Regions from separate parts of the Synechococcus sp. EJ6-Ellesmere genome, predicted to be linked through region 2. Evidence: predicted binding sites of a transcription regulator. Region 2 holds the regulator's gene; the other holds the start of a gene.
What was found. Region 2 encodes NtcA, which controls nitrogen genes in cyanobacteria. Its sites were predicted from a motif close to GTANCNNNNGNTAC; they were not measured.
Positions count from the first base shown of each region.

Region 1: KBY78_RS01545 (urease accessory protein UreD) is a predicted target of NtcA. The motif match lies at 1,206-1,219, and genes of this name have one in related genera.

Region 1 is NZ_JAGQBY010000008.1:4,611-13,237, reverse strand. Features, by position in the region: gene KBY78_RS01555 (urease accessory protein UreF) at 1-604, opposite strand, end outside; gene ureE (urease accessory protein UreE) at 601-1,149, opposite strand; gene KBY78_RS01545 (urease accessory protein UreD) at 1,289-2,239, shown strand; gene KBY78_RS01540 (MFS transporter) at 2,225-3,592, opposite strand; gene KBY78_RS01535 (urease subunit gamma) at 3,717-4,019, shown strand; partial or broken gene KBY78_RS01530 (urease subunit beta) at 4,016-4,321, shown strand; gene ureC (urease subunit alpha) at 4,378-6,102, shown strand; gene KBY78_RS01520 (circularly permuted type 2 ATP-grasp protein) at 6,240-7,679, shown strand; gene KBY78_RS01515 (alpha-E domain-containing protein) at 7,673-8,627, shown strand, end outside.
Region 2 is NZ_JAGQBY010000023.1:11,489-20,115, reverse strand. Features, by position in the region: gene KBY78_RS16260 (transglycosylase SLT domain-containing protein) at 1-511, shown strand, start outside; gene KBY78_RS04140 (hypothetical protein) at 519-1,037, opposite strand; gene KBY78_RS04135 (NIL domain-containing protein) at 1,034-1,447, opposite strand; gene KBY78_RS04130 (thioredoxin domain-containing protein) at 1,568-2,146, shown strand; gene thyX (FAD-dependent thymidylate synthase) at 2,180-2,902, shown strand; gene KBY78_RS04120 (hypothetical protein) at 2,941-3,315, shown strand; gene dcd (dCTP deaminase) at 3,317-3,910, opposite strand; gene KBY78_RS04110 (cob(I)yrinic acid a,c-diamide adenosyltransferase) at 3,904-4,497, opposite strand; gene ntcA (global nitrogen regulator NtcA) at 4,705-5,433, shown strand; gene KBY78_RS04100 (DUF3084 domain-containing protein) at 5,480-6,727, shown strand; gene KBY78_RS04095 (resolvase) at 6,724-7,188, shown strand; gene KBY78_RS04090 (DUF3146 family protein) at 7,185-7,442, opposite strand; gene pth (aminoacyl-tRNA hydrolase) at 7,479-8,105, opposite strand; gene KBY78_RS04080 (TatA/E family twin arginine-targeting protein translocase) at 8,156-8,533, opposite strand; gene psbH (photosystem II reaction center phosphoprotein PsbH) at 8,584-8,627, opposite strand, start outside.

The sequences.
Region 1 (8,627 bases), on a different contig from region 2:
CCAGCTCGCGGCCCCGCTCCACCAGTAACGGTGCCAGGGCCAGCTGCAGCCGTTGTCCCTGGGTGGGCCCAAGGGGCACCAGGCGCACGGCGGCACTGATCTGGTTGGCGCACCAGCCATAGAGGTAGGCCTCCACCAGATCAGGCAGTGGGAGCTCCAGGCAAAGCCCCGCCCAGGCCCAGGCCGCCGGCCAGGCCAGCTCGACGGCAGGCTGCAGCGGCCAGCCCAGCTGCGCCAGCAGCTGCAGCAAGGAGCGTCCCATCTGACGTTGCTGGGACCGCAGTTCAGGCGCTTCGCGCTGGACCAGCAGCCAGCTGTCGAGATCCATCAACGTTGCCCGGGCACGCTGAGCCCCCTCGCTCTCGGCTCCCGCTGCAGCCATGAGCTGGTGCTGGCGCAGGGCCTCCTGCAGAGGGCCCAGGGCCGCCGCCTCGATGCCGATGCTGCCGCGCCGGAGCTCGGCTTCGAGCCAGTCCTGCAGAGCCCTCGCCGTGGTGATGGTTCCCCTCTGCACCAACACCTCCAGCCCCTCCGAGTAGCTGAACGCCCCCACCGGCAAGGCGGGGCTCACCAGTTGCAGCAGATACAGTCCGGCGACACTCATCGCGCCTGGTCGCCGTCGTGGTTGTGGTCGCCACTGTGGGCGTGGGAGTGGTTGTGGGATTCACTGGCTGTGGCATAGGCACCCGGCTCCGGCAGAAACGGCTCCAGGCGGTGCTCCACCAACAGCCCCCGTTGCCGTATCAGCTCCTCCAGCACCCCGTCCTCCAGCAGCCTCAGCTCCCGGGGGCGCAGCTCCAGCGACACATGGCGGTTGCCCAGGTGGTAGGCGGCCTGCAGCAACGCCAGGGAATCCGGGCTGCGCACCACCAGCACCGGCTCAGGCGCTGGCTGCACCACCACCAGCACGCTGCGATCGGCCGGCATCAGCCGCTCGCCCGGCTCCAGGGCCGGTCCTCGCGGCAGGTGCAGCAGCAGTTCGCGCCCGCAGGAGGTGCGCCGCCGCCCGCGCAGGCTGGTGCGCTCCTGGGCGCTCAAGGGCAGATTCAGCGCCGGCATGAGCGCACCCGGCGCCTGCTCCTGGCCGCGCAACTCGAGCTGCAGCGGCGGTGTGACCTGGGGTGGACTCGAGCTCGGGGGCCTGGACACAGGGCCGTCAGCCTCAGAACAAGGCGCCAGCCTCCCCAGGCCGGGAGGCAATCCCTGTGGCAATGGCTACCAAATCAGCTCTGGCGGCCTGGGCCAGGATTCCCCGGACACTGCCGAACTCTCAGGAGCGCAATTGCCCATGCTCAGCGCTCCCCCGAAGCCCTGGTGCGCAGAGGCCCACCTGCGCTTCCAGCGACCGGCTGATCGCGGCACCCAGCACCAGGGCGGTGCCACGGCCCCCCTCAAGATCCAGCGGGCCTTCGCCCGCGCCGATGGCCGCTGCGAACTGCCGCTGCTGCACACGGGCGGTGGTCTTGTGGGGGGCGATGAGCTGAGCATTGGAGCTGAGCTCGGGCCCCACAGCCGTGCCCTGATCACCAGCGTCGCCGCCCAGAAGGTGTATGGGTCCGTGGGACGCTCCCGCCTGGCGCCCCGGGGCAGCTGGAGCCGCCAGCGGCTGAGCTTCGAGCTGCTGGAGGGGGCGGACCTGGAATGGCTGCCCCAGGAGGTGGTGGTGTTCGCAGGAGGTCTGATTGAGCAGATCTGCCGGGTGGAGCTGGCCGAGGGAGCCAGCTGGCTCGGGGCCGATGTGGTGCGCCTGGGCCGCAGTGCCGATGCCGAAACCCTGGGGGAGGGCTGCTGGCGCTCGCGCCTGGAGGTTCGCCAGCAGGGGCGCTGGAGCGTGGTCGATCAACTGGAGCTGTCGGGAGAGACCTTGCGCTCCCCCCACGGGCTGGCGGGGATGCCCGTCTTCGGCAGCCTGGTCTGGGCGGCGCCGGCGCCGGTGCCGGAAGCTCTTCTGGAGCTCTGCCGAGCCGATCGGACCGGGCTGGAGGGGGAGATGGCCTGCGGCCGGCTCGATCAGGGGCTGGTGGCCCGTTACCGGGGCGGCTCCACCCAGGCGGCCCGCTGGTGGTTCACCCGCATCTGGGCGCGGATCCGCGCCGAGCGGGGCCTGGCGGTGCCGGTTCTCCCCCGGGTGTGGCCGTTCCAGGAGGATCCCTGGCTCGACACCTCGGACGGGATCGTCATGGCCTCGGGACCCTCCGTCAGACCTGGAGCGCTTCAGGGGCCCTCACGCCCGCTGTGATCCGTCCGTCTGCGGCCAGTGCCGCATCACCACAAGCCCCAGCACCACGAGCACGGCCGGGATCAGGCCGATGCAGAGGCGGATCATCACCAGGGCCGGATGGGGCTGGCCACCGACCAGCCCCGCCACGTAGCCGCTCCAGCTGAGCAGGTTTCCCAGCAGAAACACCGACACGGCGCTGCCCAGCTTCTGGGTCATCACCATCCAGGCGGTGAACAGCCCGGCCGGCCGCTCCGGATCGGCGTCGATCGCGTCGGGCAGCAACGACCAGGGCAGCAGGTAGGCGGTGGCGGCCCCCAGGCCCAGCAGAATCACCACCCCCACCAGCAGCGAGAACTTCAGGCCGTTGCCCCCAGGGGCCAGCGGGGCCGCGGCGGCATCCAGCGGCACCAGCACCATGGCCAGACCCCCCATGGCGATCCAGACGCCACACCCCCAGCGCAGGGCGAACAGCCGTCCCCGTCGGGCCGCCAGCCGGCTCCACAGCTCCAGCCCTGCCATGGCACTCAGCTGGAAGGGGATCAGCATCCAGGTGCTCCAGGCCTGGGGCAGATGCATCACCTCGGTGAGATAGAGCAACGACACCGGCTGCATCAGTTGCAGCGCTCCCCAGAGCAGGAGATACAGGCCCACCATCCGCAGGAAGCGGCCATTGCGCCGGATGCGTCCCAGCTGGGCGGTGATGGGCTCGGGTGACCCCGAGGGCCGGCGGCACACCCGTGCGGCCGGCGCCAACCCCCAGGCGGACAGCAGGGTGCCGACGACCACCACCGCTCCTGCGGCCACCCCCATCGCCAGGTAGCCCGGGGCGCCGTAGCCCACCAGCAGCGCGCCGAGCATCAGGCCCAGCAGGCTGCTGAGAATCGAGCCGGTGAATCGGGCCGCGTTGAGGCGGGTGCGCAGCCGGGTGTCTTCGCTGAGCTCGGTGGCCAGGGCGCAGAAGGGCAGGTTCACGCCCGTGTAGGCGGCCATGAACACCACGGAGATCAGCACGAACCAGCCGAAGCGCAGCAGTTCACCACCAGGGGGGAACCACCACATCAGCGCCATGCTCAGCCCGAGGGGTACCGCGCTCCAGACCATCCAGGGGAGGCGGGGCCCGAAGCGGCTGCGGGTGCGGTCGCTGAGCCAGCCCAGCAGCTGATCATTGATGGCGTCCCAGAGCCGGCCCACCATCAGCACCAGGCCAGCCAGCCAGGGGGGGAGCCCGGCGATCTGGGTGTAGAAGACGAACAGATAGAAGCCGATCAGGGCCGCCGCCAGCCCGGTGCCGGCGTCACCGAGGCCGTAGGCGAGCACCGTCCGGCGACGCAGGGCCGCCGGCAGCTCCAGCAGATCGATCGGCTCGGCCATGGCGGTGGGGCTGCTTGGACTCCGAGCATGCTGGTCTCGAGGCCTCGAGCCGGCGGTGAAAGTTCCTGCTGAACCTGGCGGCCTGCCAGGCCACTGCCAGAGTGCCTGCGGAACGCCCCGGCCCATGTATCTCACTCCCCAGGAGAAGGACAAGCTGCTGATCGTCACCGCAGCGCTTCTGGCGGAGCGCCGGCTGCAGCGGGGTCTGCGTCTCAACCATCCCGAGGCCGTGGCCTGGCTCAGCTTTCTTGTGCTCGAGGGGGCCCGCGACGGCCGCAGCGTGGCTGAACTGATGGCCGAGGGCACCACCTGGCTCAGCCGCGAGCAGGTGATGGAGGGGGTGCCGGAGCTGATCCCCGAGGTGCAGATGGAGGCCACTTTTCCTGATGGCACCAAGCTCGTCACCCTGCATGAACCGATCCGATGATTCCCGGCGAACTTTTTCCTGAGCCCGGCAGCCTCGAGCTCAACGCCGGCCGGCCGGTCACCACGATCGAGGTGGCCAACCGGGGTGATCGTCCTGTGCAGGTGGGATCCCACTTCCACTTCCACGAGGCCAACCATGCCCTGGTCTTCGATCGGGAGGCGGCTCGGGGCCAGCGCCTCGACATCCCCGCCGGCACCGCGATCCGCTTCGAGCCGGGGGATCAACGTCCCGTTCAGCTGGTGCCCCTGGCCGGATCCCGCTGTGTGTTCGGCTTCAACGGCCTGATCAACGGCCCCCTCGACTGCTCTCCCCCGGGCCACACCGCCCATCCCCCGTTCCTTCGCCACCCGCACCAGCCATGCCCTATCGGATGGACCGCCGGGCCTACGCCGAGACCTATGGCCCCACCACCGGCGACCGGCTGCGGCTGGCTGACACCGAGCTGATTCTGGAGGTGGAGGACGACTTCACCAGCTACGGCGAGGAGGTGAAGTTCGGCGGCGGCAAGGTGATCCGCGACGGCATGGGCCAGGCCCAGACCTCCCGCGCCGACGGGGCGGTGGACACGGTGATCACCAACGCCCTCATCCTCGATTGGTGGGGGATCGTCAAGGCCGATGTGGGCTTGCGCGACGGACGCATCTGCGCCATCGGCAAGGCAGGGAACCCCGACATCACCGACGGGGTGACGATCGTGGTGGGGCCCGGCACCGAGGCGATCGCCGGGGAGGGCCACATCCTCACCGCCGGCGGCATCGACACCCACATCCATTTCATCTGCCCGCAGCAGATCGAAACGGCCCTGGCCTCAGGGGTCACCACCCTGCTGGGCGGCGGCACCGGCCCGGCCACCGGCACCAATGCCACCACCTGCACCCCCGGGGCCTTCCATCTGGCCCGGATGTTCCAGGCCGCTGAAGGCCTGCCCGTGAACCTGGGCTTCTATGGCAAGGGCAACGCCAGCACGCCCGAGGCGCTCGAGGAGCAGGTGCGGGCCGGAGCCTGCGGTCTCAAGCTCCACGAAGACTGGGGCACCACCCCGGCGGCGATCGATTGCTGTCTCACCGTGGCCGACCAGCTCGACGTGCAGGTCTGCATCCACTCCGACACCCTCAATGAGGCGGGTTTTGTGGAGGACACGATCCGGGCGATCGGCGGCCGCACCATCCACACCTTCCACACCGAAGGGGCTGGCGGCGGCCACGCCCCGGACATCATCCGGATCTGCGGCGAGGCCAACGTGCTGCCCAGTTCCACCAACCCCACCCGCCCCTACACCCGCAACACGCTCGAGGAACACCTCGACATGCTGATGGTGTGCCACCACCTCGATGCGGCCATCCCCGAAGACGTGGCCTTCGCCGAATCGCGCATCCGGCGCGAAACCATTGCCGCCGAGGACATCCTCCACGACCTGGGGGCCTTCAGCATCATCGCCAGCGACTCCCAGGCCATGGGCCGGGTGGGTGAGGTGATCACCCGTACCTTCCAGACCGCCCACAAGATGAAGGTGCAGCGCGGCACCCTGCCGGAGGACAGCGCCGGTGCGGGCCGCGGCCGCAACGACAACGTGCGCCTCAAGCGCTATGTGGCCAAATTCACGATCAACCCGGCGATCGCCCACGGCCTCGACAGCCAGATCGGCTCGGTGGAAGTGGGCAAACTGGCTGATCTGGTGCTCTGGAAGCCCGGCTTCTTCGGGGTCAAGCCGGAGCTGGTGGTCAAGGGGGGCTCGATCGTCTGGGCCCAGATGGGTGATGCCAACGCCTCGATCCCCACCCCCGGTCCGGTGCACGGACGGCCGATGTTCGCGGCCTACGGCGGTGCCCTCGCCCCCAGCTGCCTCACCTTCCTGAGCCAGGCGGCCCTCGACGATGACCTGCCCCGCAAGCTGGGCCTGAAGCGGCCCTGCGTGCCGGTGGTTCACACCCGTGGCATCGGCAAGGCCCAGATGCGCAACAACAGCGCCCTGCCCAAGGTGGAGGTGGACCCCCAGACCTATGAGGTTTTCGCCGACGGTGAACTGCTCACCTGCGAGCCCGCCGACGAGCTGCCGATGGCGCAGCTCTACTTCCTGCTCTGAGGGCCCGCGCCAACAACGGGCCCTGGCCGGGTGTGGATCTGGATCGATCCAGCTCAACCCACCGGCAATCGGTAGCGATAACCACCAGAGTTGTCAATGCCGCTGTCCATGATCAAGCCATGGCCACGCCAGCGTCGATGTTCACTGACTACAAGCCCAGCAAGGGTTACGACGAGTATTTCAGCGCCGCCTCCGAGCCGCGCTCGGCCCTGAGTCCCCTGCTCTCGTCCCTCGGTCAGCTGGGGATCGAGGAGATCAACCGCAACCATGCCGCCGCCGGCATGTTGCTCAAGCGCCTCGGCGCCACCTTCCGCCTCAACGGCTCCGGTGAGCGGGGCGGTGAGCGGATCCTTCCCTTCGATCCCCTGCCGCGTCTGATCCGCTCGGGCGAATGGCAGCGGCTGGAACTCGGCCTGATTCAGCGGCTGGAAGCGATCGACAGCTTCCTGGGCGATGTCTACGGCGATCAGAAAATCCTCAGCGACGGGGTCGTGCCCCGGGAGGATGTCGAGAGCTCCCAGGGCTGGCGGCCCCAGATGCAGGGGTTCAAGCCGCCCCTGGGCCGCTGGTGCCACATTTCCGGGCTTGATCTGATCCGCGACGGCCAGGGCACCTGGCGGGTGCTGGAGGACAACCTGCGCTGCCCCTCGGGGGTGGCCTACTTCCTCGAGAACCGCCGCGTGATGAAGCGGATGTTCCCCAGCCTCTTCGCCGGCCGCACGGTGCAGCCCATCGACGACTATCCGTCGCACCTGCTGCAGACCCTGCGCGACCTGGCCCCCTGGACCGACACCCCCAAGGTGGTGCTGCTCACCCCCGGGGTCTTCAACAGCGCCTACTTCGAGCACAGCTACCTGGCCCAGCAGATGGGCATCCAGCTGGTGGAGGGTCGCGATCTGGTCTGTGAGGGGAACCGGGTCTGGATGCGCAGCACCTCCGGGCTTGAGCCGGTGGATGTGATCTACCGCCGGATCGACGACGACTTCCTCGATCCGGCCGTGTTCCGCCCAGACTCGATGCTGGGGGTGCGCGGGCTGATGGAGGCCTACCGGGCCGGGCGCGTGGCGATCGCCAACGCCCCCGGCACCGGTGTGGCCGACGACAAGCTGATTTACGCCTACGTGCCGGAGATGATCCGCTACTACCTGGGGGAGGAGCCGATCATCGAGAACGTGCCTACCTACATCTGCTCGCGGCCCGACGACCAGGCCTATGTGCTCGCCCATCTCAGCGAACTGGTGGTCAAGTCGGTGGCGGAGGCGGGCGGCTACGGCATGCTGATCGGCCCCCATGCCGATCAGGCCGAGATCCTTTCCTTCGCCGAGAAGATCAAGGCCGATCCCCGCAATTTCATCGCCCAGCCCACCCTTGAGCTCTCCACCGTGCCTTCCCTCAGTGAAGGCGAGCTCTACCCCTGTCACGTCGATCTGCGTCCCTACGTGCTGCGGGGCAAGGGCGCCTGGGTGAGCCCCGGGGGTCTCACCCGCGTGGCCCTGCGCCGCGGCTCCCTGGTGGTGAACTCCTCCCAGGGAGGAGGCTGCAAGGACACCTGGATCGTGGATGAGACTTCATGCTGAGCCGCGTCGCCGAATCCCTCTACTGGATCAACCGCTACGTGGAGCGGGCGGAGAACATCTCCCGCTTCCTTGAGGTGAGCGAGGCCATGGCCCTCGACTGCCCCCCCGGCAGTGCCGAGCCCTGGCTGCCGCTGATCGACGCCAGCGGCGACCGTGAACTCTTCGATCAGATCTTCCCCGCTGGGGGGCCCGAAGAGGTGGTGCGCTTCCTGGTCCAGGAGCCGGAGAATCCCAGCAGCATCGTCAACTGCATCGACGCGGCCCGCGAGAACGCCCGCCAGATCCGCGAGGTGATCACCACTGAGATGTGGGAGCAGCTCAACGATCTCTATCTCACCCTGCTCGAGAGTGATTCGTTCTGGCGGCTTCCCGGCCAGGAGCAGCTCCACGAGGTCCGCAAGGCCTGTCAGCTCTTCTACGGCATCACCGATGCCACCTTGAGCCGTGACCTCTCCTGGCAGTTCAGCAAACTGGGTCGACTGGTGGAGCGCGCCGACAAGACCAGCCGCATCCTCGACGTCAAGTACTACCTGCTGCTCCCCAGCCCCGAGGAGGTGGGAGGTGTGCTCGATGAGCTGCAATGGATTTCGCTGCTGCGCTCCGCCGGGGCGTACCAGATGTTCCGCCAGTCGCAGCAACAGGGCATCACCCCCCGGGCCGTGGCCGAGTTCCTGCTGCTCGATCCCATCTTTCCCCGCTCGGTGCGCTACTGCCTCGAAGGTCTCAGCAAGTCCATGCGGGTCATCCGCGGCAATCCGGTGCCCGGCCCCCCCGACGACCTCGAGTGCCTGACGGGACGCATGCTCGCCACCTGGAGCTACGTGCGCATCGACGAGCTGATCTCCCAGGGGCTGCATGAGGCCATCGACCGTTTCCAGGGCGATCTCAACCGCCTGCATGCCTTGATCGACGCCAACTACTTCGTCGTGGCCTCGCCCCAGGCGGAGC
Region 2 (8,627 bases):
GCGCTGGGCCGGAGGCAACTGCCCAACCACCCTGCCCCTGCAGCGGGCCTTGCTGCCGGTGCGCCAAAGTGAGGCCTTCAGTGTCGCCGCGGCCCGCCATGGGCTGGATCCCACCCTGCTGCTGGCTGTGGCCAGGCAGGAATCACGCTTCACCCCCGGAGTGGGATCGGTGGCGGGGGCCATCGGCCTCCTGCAACTGATGCCAGAGACGGCGGCGGAGCTGGCGGGGGGAACAGTCAGCGGCGATCAGCTGCGTGAGCCCGCCTTCAATGCCGAGCTGGGGGCGAGGTACCTCAGCCAGCTGCTCAGCCTCTGGAAGGGCGATCCCTTCCTGGCGATCGCCAGCTACAACGCTGGTCCGGGCGCGGTGGCCGGCTGGCGCGACGCCAGGCTTGAGAGCGACCCCGAGCTCTGGGTTGAGGCGATTCCCTATCCGGAAACCCGGCTCTACGTGAAGAAGGTGCTCGGTAATCTCTGGGGATACCAGGACAAGCCCAGGCAAGCCTGCTGAAGGGATTTCAGGTCCCTGTCGCGGCTCCCATCAGCCCCCCCAGCTGCAACTCCCGGCCGATCCAGACGCCGAGCATCACATAGCCCGAGAGCGAGAAGGCCGTGAACAGGGGTGACGGCACCACCCGGATCCGGGTGAGATCGAGACGGGCGAGCAACACAGCTGTGGCCAGAATCACCACATCGGCGAGGGCACTGAGGTGCAGCAGGTAGAGGCCACCGACAGTGACCAGCAGCAGGCTGACGATCAGGGTGATCACCCGGCTGGCGGCCATCAGCACCGAGAGCTGACGCAGGAGCAGATCGGGGACCGAGGCCACCACCACCACCAACATCGCCTGCAGACATTCCACCGTCCAGTACAGACCGTGGACCGGATCCTGTTCGGTATTCACCAGGCCCTGGGCTGGAGCGTTCACGACCCAGTGGACACCCAGATAGATGCTCACCAGCAGGAGCAGCAGCAGGAACGGCGCCCGCAGGGGCAGCAGGGCCAGGCGCAGGATGCCGCCGATCACGCTGCTCATCGGGCCTCCAGCACCAGATCGATGGCGTCCACGGGACAGCTGGGGATGCACTGCTCACAGACCAGGCAGTGCTGGGCCCTGAACTCCAGCCGCCAGGCCGGCGGGCGGCTGCGGAGGGCACCACTGGGGCAGACGCTGGCGCAGATACCGCAATCGACGCAGCGGCTGCGGTCGATGCGGATCTCACCGGGAGCGCGATCGAGACCCAGGCCCAGATCCTCCAGCCACTGCTCGGCGGCATCGAGCTCGTCGATGTCGCCCGAGAGCTCCACCACCATGGTGCCGCTCTGGTTGGGCGCGATCTGAGCCCGCAGGATCTTGGCGGCGATGTCGAAATCCACGGCGAGCCGGTAGGTGATCGGGTGATGCACCGTTTCGCGCGGGAAGTGAATGGTGAGGCGACGCTTCACCGCAGCCAGGAGAGGAAGCCAATGCTATCGAGCCTTTTCAAACTGGCGTCCTGGCCCCGGATCCCGGCAGTCCCGCCAGAACTGCCAGAGTGCCTCGGTTCAGGCTCCCTGCGCGCCACGATGATCCTGCCCGACCCCGCAGCTGAAGCCAGCCCCCCCCTGGGGCGGCGCGAGCGGATGGTGCTGGCCGCCATCGCCGCCGCCCTGGCGCTGCTGCTCTTCGGGTTGCGCGGGGGCCTGCAGCCCCAGGCGCCGCTGGAGCAGCTGGCCCGGCGTTCGCCGGAGTTGCCGCTGGCCCTCGCCAGCGGTCGGCCCACGATCGTGGAGTTCTATGCCGACTGGTGTGAAGCCTGCCGCTCGATGGCCCCGGCGATGGCGGCCCTCGAAAGCGAGCACCGCGGCGAGCTCAACGTGGTTCTGCTGAATGTGGACAATCCGCGTTGGAGCCCGGAAATCGATCGCTACGCAGTGAACGGCATCCCCCAGCTGGAGCTCTTCGACCGCGGCGGCCACGCGATCGGGCGCTCCCTTGGGGCCCGCAGCCGCCCCGAACTGGCCTCGATCATGACCGCTCTGATCGAGGAGACCCCCCTGCCCCTGCTGGCTGGCGTCGGCAGCCTCTCCCCCCTGACCGGCGGCGAGGCGCAGGGCACGGGCCAGACCACACCAGCCCAGGCCGGCCCCCGCAGCCACAGCTGATCCACCGCCACCTTTCACCTGCCCTGCTGCCCCATGGACCGTTTCCGGGTCGAGCTGATCGCCGCCACCCCCAACCCCCAGCAGTGCGTCTATGCAGCGATGCATCAGGACTACAGCGAGGGGTTCGTCGCAGCTGACCGCGCCGAATGGCCCGATGAACGCACGGCGGGTGAAATCTGCGTGAAGCGCCTGCTCTCCGGTGAGCGCGGTCACTACGGCCCTCTGGAGCATGCCCAGATCGTGCTCAACGTGGGCTGGTTTCCCCACTCCGTGATGCAGCAGGCCCGCACCCACCGGGTGGGCGTGAGTTTCGATGTGCAATCCATGCGCTACACCGGCGATCGCATCTGCAAGGCCGCCGATCGGAGCCTTGATCTCGAGGAGGTGTTCTATCTGCGCCCGATCGGCGATTACAGCGACCGCCAGGGCAAGAAGTACCGCTACGACGGGGTCCAGCGCGCTCTGGATCTGGAGCTTTGCCGCAAGGCTGCCGAGCGCTATCGCGATCTGCTGGCCGCCGGCTTCGCCGAGGAACATGCTCGCGGCATCCTCCCCTTCGATTACCGCCAGCACTTCGTGGTGAGCTTCAGTCTGCGGGCTTTCCTGCATTTTCTCGACTTGCGCGCCAAGCTGGATGCGCAGCTGGAGATCCGCCAGCTCTGTGATCTGATGTGGCCCCATCTGGAGTCGTGGGCTCCAGAGATCGCCGCCTGGTACAGCCGCGCCCGCCTGCACAAAGCGCGCCTGGCCCCCTGACCCAACCTGTGCCTGGAAGCCCCTCAGCAAGCCATGCCATGCCGCCGCTTCACCTGCTGCTGCTTCTGTGGCTAATCGCACCTGCGGCCCGCGGCCAGACGCTGATCGACGCGGCGGGGGCGGCGGCGATCCAGGGAACCCTGCAGGGCGCCTCCGCTCCGGGCTACACCAACCTGCTGCGATCGGTTGAGGGAAGAATCCAGGGCCTTGGCGCCGGCAGCAGCGGCGATTCCTTCGCAGGCCCGTCGACTGACGGGACCTCCTCAGCGGAGGCTCCGGGTTCAGTGGTGAGAAGCGGCCCAGGCGAACCGGGCGCCGAAACCCTCTTCGTGGTGAATGGCCGGGTGATTCGCCTCTGCCCGAGCGGGCTGCCCTGCATCGGCCAGGTGCGCCGGGCGATGGGGCTGCCCTGAGTCAGACCTTGGCCAGGGTCACGCGCTCCGGCTGATGCTGATACTTGCCAGCACGATCCTGGTAGGTGGTGTCGCAGGGATCCCCTTCGAAGAACAGCAACTGGGTGATGCCCTCATTGGCGTAGATCCGGCAGTCGGCACCGGAAGAATTGCTGAATTCGAGGGTGAGATGACCCTCCCAGCCGGCCTCCGCCGGGGTGGTGTTCACAATGATGCCCAGCCGGGCATAGGTGCTCTTGCCCAGGCAGATCACGGTGATCGTGGGGGGTACCTTCAGTTTCTCCAGGGCCACGCCGAGACCATAGGAATGGGCCGGCAGGATGAAGAACTCACCATCGTCGTCGTGATGGAGAGGGGCAGGCTCCAGGTTGTCGGGATTGAACCGCTTCGGGTTCATCACCGTGCCAGGCACGTGGCGGAAGATCAGGAATTCCCGCGGCGAGAGGCGCAGGTCGTAGCCGTAGGAGGAGCAGCCGAAGCTCAGCACCGGCCGGGAGGCGGTCTGAGGCTCCAGATGCCGCACCAGGGTGGGCTGAAAGGGCTGAATCATCCCTTCCGCTGCCAGAGCGTTGATCCAGCGGTCGTTCTTCAGCATGGGGCACCTCCCCGCCGCAGCTGGGTGACCTGATCGGCCATGGCCAGCAGCTCCAGGGGGATGGACGGACCCGTGAGGATCACATCCAGGTGGGCCGGCCGTTGCTCCAGGGTGCTGATCACCTCCTCAGCGGCGAGAAAACCCAGCTCGATCGCCAGCCCCAGTTCGTCGAGCACCATCAGCTCCACGGCGGCCCCCAGCAACTGGTCGCGACTGAAGGCCCACACCTCCTGCACAGCGGCATGCACGGGTTCGGTCTCCAGGGCGGCAGGCTGGGTGAGACAGGAGGGCACGGCGGGGCGCAACCACTGCAACCGGCCACAGAGCCTGAGGCTGTGCTCGGGCCCCTGGTCGACCCCACCCTTGAGAAACTGGCTGATCAGCACCCGGCTGCCCAGCCCCGCGCTGCGCAGGGCCTGGCTGAACACCCCGCCGAAACTGCCGCGGAACGAGGCGGTGTGGACCTGCAGCAGACCTTCAGGCCTAGCGAGCACCGGCCGGGCGCGGGGCGGCACCGGCCGGGAAGACCCAACGGCGCGAACGGGATGACGCGACTCGGCGGAGGCGTTGCGCAGGCTGGCCGTCATCAACACCCCATGGGAAGCGCGAACCCGAATGTAGCGGGGTCCGGGCCGCCAGCAAGGCTCAGCCACCATCCCTAGCGCGAACATCCGTACTGCACCTGTGGGCGAGGTCCAGCCGGGCCTGTGTGGATGCAATTCATTAGTGTCGGTGACTACAGGGCTCGCCATGGGCGATCCTTAGCGTCAATCTCACACCTGCTCCGCCGAAACATGGTTGGCGCGATGCGCGGATTCAGTCGCACCGGCGGCCCATCGACACCGGCTCCCATTGGCCTGGCCGCTGCCGCCAACGGAGCGAGCACGCTCCTTGATGTGATGCGCGGCCTGAGTGGCTGCGTGATCGAAACCGTCGAGCGGGGTAAGACAATATTTTTCCCCGGTGATCCGGCTGAGCGGGTCTATCTGCTCCGCCGTGGAGCCGTGCGGCTCTCGCGGGTGTACGAATCGGGTGAGGAGATCACCGTGGCCCTGCTGCGGGAGAACAGCCTGTTCGGGGTGCTCTCGTTGCTCACAGGTCAGCGATCCGACCGCTTCTATCACGCGGTGGCCTTCACCCGGGTCGAGCTGGTGGCGGCCCCAGCGGGCTCGGTGCGGCGAGCCATCGAGCAGGACTCCAGCGTGGGGCTGCTGCTCCTTCAGGGCCTCTCCTCGCGGATCCTGCAGACCGAAACGATGATCGAAACACTCACCCACCGGGACATGTCGTCAAGGTTGGTGAGTTTTCTGCTGGTGCTCTGCCGTGATTTCGGCGTTCCCGGCAGCGAAGGCATCACGATCGACCTGCGGCTCTCCCACCAGGCGATCGCCGAGGCAATCGGCTCCACCCGGGTGACGATCACTCGCCTGCTGGGCGATCTGCGCCAGGCAGGACTGGTGCAGATCGATCGCAAGAAGATCACGGTCTTCGATCCGGTCGCTCTGGCCAAGCGCTTCAGCTGAATCCGGTTGCGGCCGCGGCTGATACTGGACCTTCACGCACGGCGCTGTGTCCGGCTGGCTGCTGATTCTGGCCCTCCTGGCCCTCGGGGGGGTGTTGGCCACCCTGGGGGATCGGCTGGGCAGCCGGGTGGGCAAGGCCAGGCTCAGTCTGTTCAACCTGCGGCCGCGCAAGACGGCCGTGCTGATCACGGTGCTCACGGGCAGCCTGATCAGCGCCGTCTCCCTTGGGCTGATGCTGGCAGTGAGCGAACGCTTGCGCGTTGGACTGTTCGAACTCGACGCCCTTCAGGCAAGGCTGCTCGAGAGCCGCACCACCTTGCGCCGCAGTGAGCAGAACCTGCGCCTCAGCCGCCAGGAGCAGGCCCGGGTGGAAGCAGCCCTGCAGCGGGCACGCCGCGACCGGGAGCAGACCCGGCGGCAGCTCACCGCCGCCGAGATCCAGGCGCGTCAGTTACGCGGCGAACTCAAGCCCCTGCAGGCTCAGCGAATGCAACTGCTGGCCCAGCGAGACCGCCTCAACAGGGACATCCGCGCCAGGGACCAGGAGATCAGCAAAACCGAAACGGAACTGGCCCTGGTGCGAGGACTGATCACGGCCGGCGAAACCGAACTCAAGGGACTGGAGGAGAAACTGATCGCTCTGCGCCGCGGCGATGTGGTGATCAGCAGCGGACAACCCCTCGCCAGCGCCAAGGTGAGCCCCCGCAACGCAACCGAAGCCAACGCAGCGGTCGTGGCGCTGCTGCGTCAGGCCAATCTCAATGCCTTCCAGCGGGTGCTGCCCGCAGAAACCCCCAACCGCCAGATCCTGCTGGTGCCCCGCCAGGACATCGCCACCCTTGAATCCCGCATCTCCCGGGGTGGGCCCTGGGTGGTGAGCATCCGCTCGGCCGCCAACGTGCTCCGCGGCGAGGACCAGGTGTTGGGCTTCCCCGACCTCAGACCTAACCGCCAGGTGCTGCGGCGGGGTGATCTGATGGCCTCCACGGTGCTGGAGGGCAATGAACGCTCCAGCGAGCAGGTGGGCAACCCCCTCAACCTGCTGCTGGCGGCCTCCTTTACCAAGGCCCACCGGCAGGGCTCAATCGCCGACGGTGTTCAATTCGATGATGCCACCTTCAACAGGCTGGGGCGGGAACTGAGCGAGCGCCCCCCTGGGCAGACCGTGGCCCTCGAGGCCGTGGCGGTCCGCGACGCCGAAACCCCTGACCCGCTGGTGATCGATCTGCGCCTGAGCGAGGCCCCAAGCGAGACACGGCTGGAGCGGCAGGGTCCTGGACGGGGGCAGCCATGACGCGCCCAGCCACACCGGATCTGCCGAGCCAGGGTGCCCTGGCCGGGCTCGACCCGGGGCGCAGCAAATGCGGCCTGGTGCGCACCGACCGAGGCCGGCAGCAGCTGCTCGAAGCCCTGGTGATCCCTCCTGAGCAGGCCTGGGGCCGCCTGGAAGGCTGGCTGCTGCAAGGGGAGGTGCAGGCGGTGATCCTCGGCAATGGCACTGGCAGCGCCAGCTGGCTGCGACGGTTGGAGCCACTGGCCCCCGTGCTGCTGGTGGAGGAGCACGGGTCAACCCTGGCCGCGAGGGCGCGCTTCTTTGAGCTCAACCCCACCCGCGGCTGGCGCCGGCTGTTGCCCCAGGGCCTGCGACAGCCACCCCGCGACTGGGATGACGTGGTGGCCCAGCTGCTGCTGGAGCGGCTGCTGGGTCATCCCCTGGCAGCGGCGCCGCCGGGGGGCACGCTGAAACGGCCCTAGAACTTGGCCCGCACAGTGAAAGCATAGTCGCCGCCGGGCTCGAGCTGATAATCAACCTGGAGCAGAAAGCGCAGCAGGGCATCCTGGATCAGAGCGCGACCCAGGGAGGGCTCCACCGTCAGCTCGCCCCGGCCGAACGCCCAGCGGAAGGTCCAGTGGAAGCCGCCGGCGGCCACCTCGCCCTCCAGCAGCTGATGACTGAAGCTCTGATGCAGCACCCGCAACTGGGCGGTGGTGGCGGGCAGGCGGCTCAAGGGATCAGGGCACGGGGCGTCGGGGCGAATCCAGCGTCAGACAGGGGAGGGCTGAAAGCTGTTCAGGCGGGGACCGGCCCGCTCATACCCCCAGCGTCGGATGAAGCTGACACCTTCAGGCACTTCGGTCAGCACCTGCTGCAGCAATGGCAGCTCGTCAGCCTCGAAGCGGCCCAGCACATGGGAAATCGTACGGGCTTTGCGCAGAGCAGGGTCCAGCGTCGGCGCGCCGATGCCGATGCGCAAGCGGGCGAAATCCTGGCTGCCCAGATGGCTGATCGTGCTGCGCAAGCCGTTATGGCCCCCGGCGCTGCCGGAGCGGCGCAGCCGCAGGCGCCCCAGGGGCAGGTCCATGTCGTCCACCAGCACCAGCATCTGATCGGGACGGAGCCCGAACCAGTCGAGCGTGGCCCTGATCGAGCGGCCACTCTCGTTCATGTAGGTGCTGGGCTTGAGCAGCCGCAAGCGATCGGAGCCTTGGCCGAGATCAGCGATGACTCCCTGCAGCTTGCCGTTAGCCCGGAAGGAGGCACCGTCCCGCTGGGCGAGCTGATCAAGGGCCATGAAGCCCACGTTGTGGCGGGTCTGGGCGTACTTCTCGCCGGGATTGCCGAGACCGACCAGCAACTGCAGGTCGGCAGAGGGTGCAGCGGTGGAGCTCATCGCGGGTGCCCGCCGAGGGACAGGCAGGCAACGGAATGGGCCAACAACGCTCAGCTGGACGGGGAGGCGTTGGGCGTGGGGGTGGCCTGCGACTCAGTGGAAGGAGCCACGGACTCAACCCCGGGTTGGACTTCAGCAGCACTGGGGTCAGTGCTGCCGGCTTCAGTGCCGCTTGCCTGAGCCGGCGGAGAAGCCGCGGCCAGGGGCTCAGCGGCCATGGCTTCCGAACCCAGGCTGGTGGCGGACACGGTTTCGGTGTCGACAGCCTTGCGGAACTCCTGCTCAAACTCTCTGGAGGCCGATTGAAAGCCCTTGAGGGTGCGGCCAAGGGTACGGCCCAGCTCAGGCAAGCGCTTGGGCCCGAAGACCAACAGGCCAATGGCGGCGATCACCGCCATCTCCGGAAGACCGATCCCGAAGAAGTTCATGAAGGAGGGGTCTCAGTTGAAGGGAAGCGGCGAGGGGGAGATCCCGACGATCAGCCCATGCCGTTCCAGTTGACGGTGATGCCGTCAAGAAGCA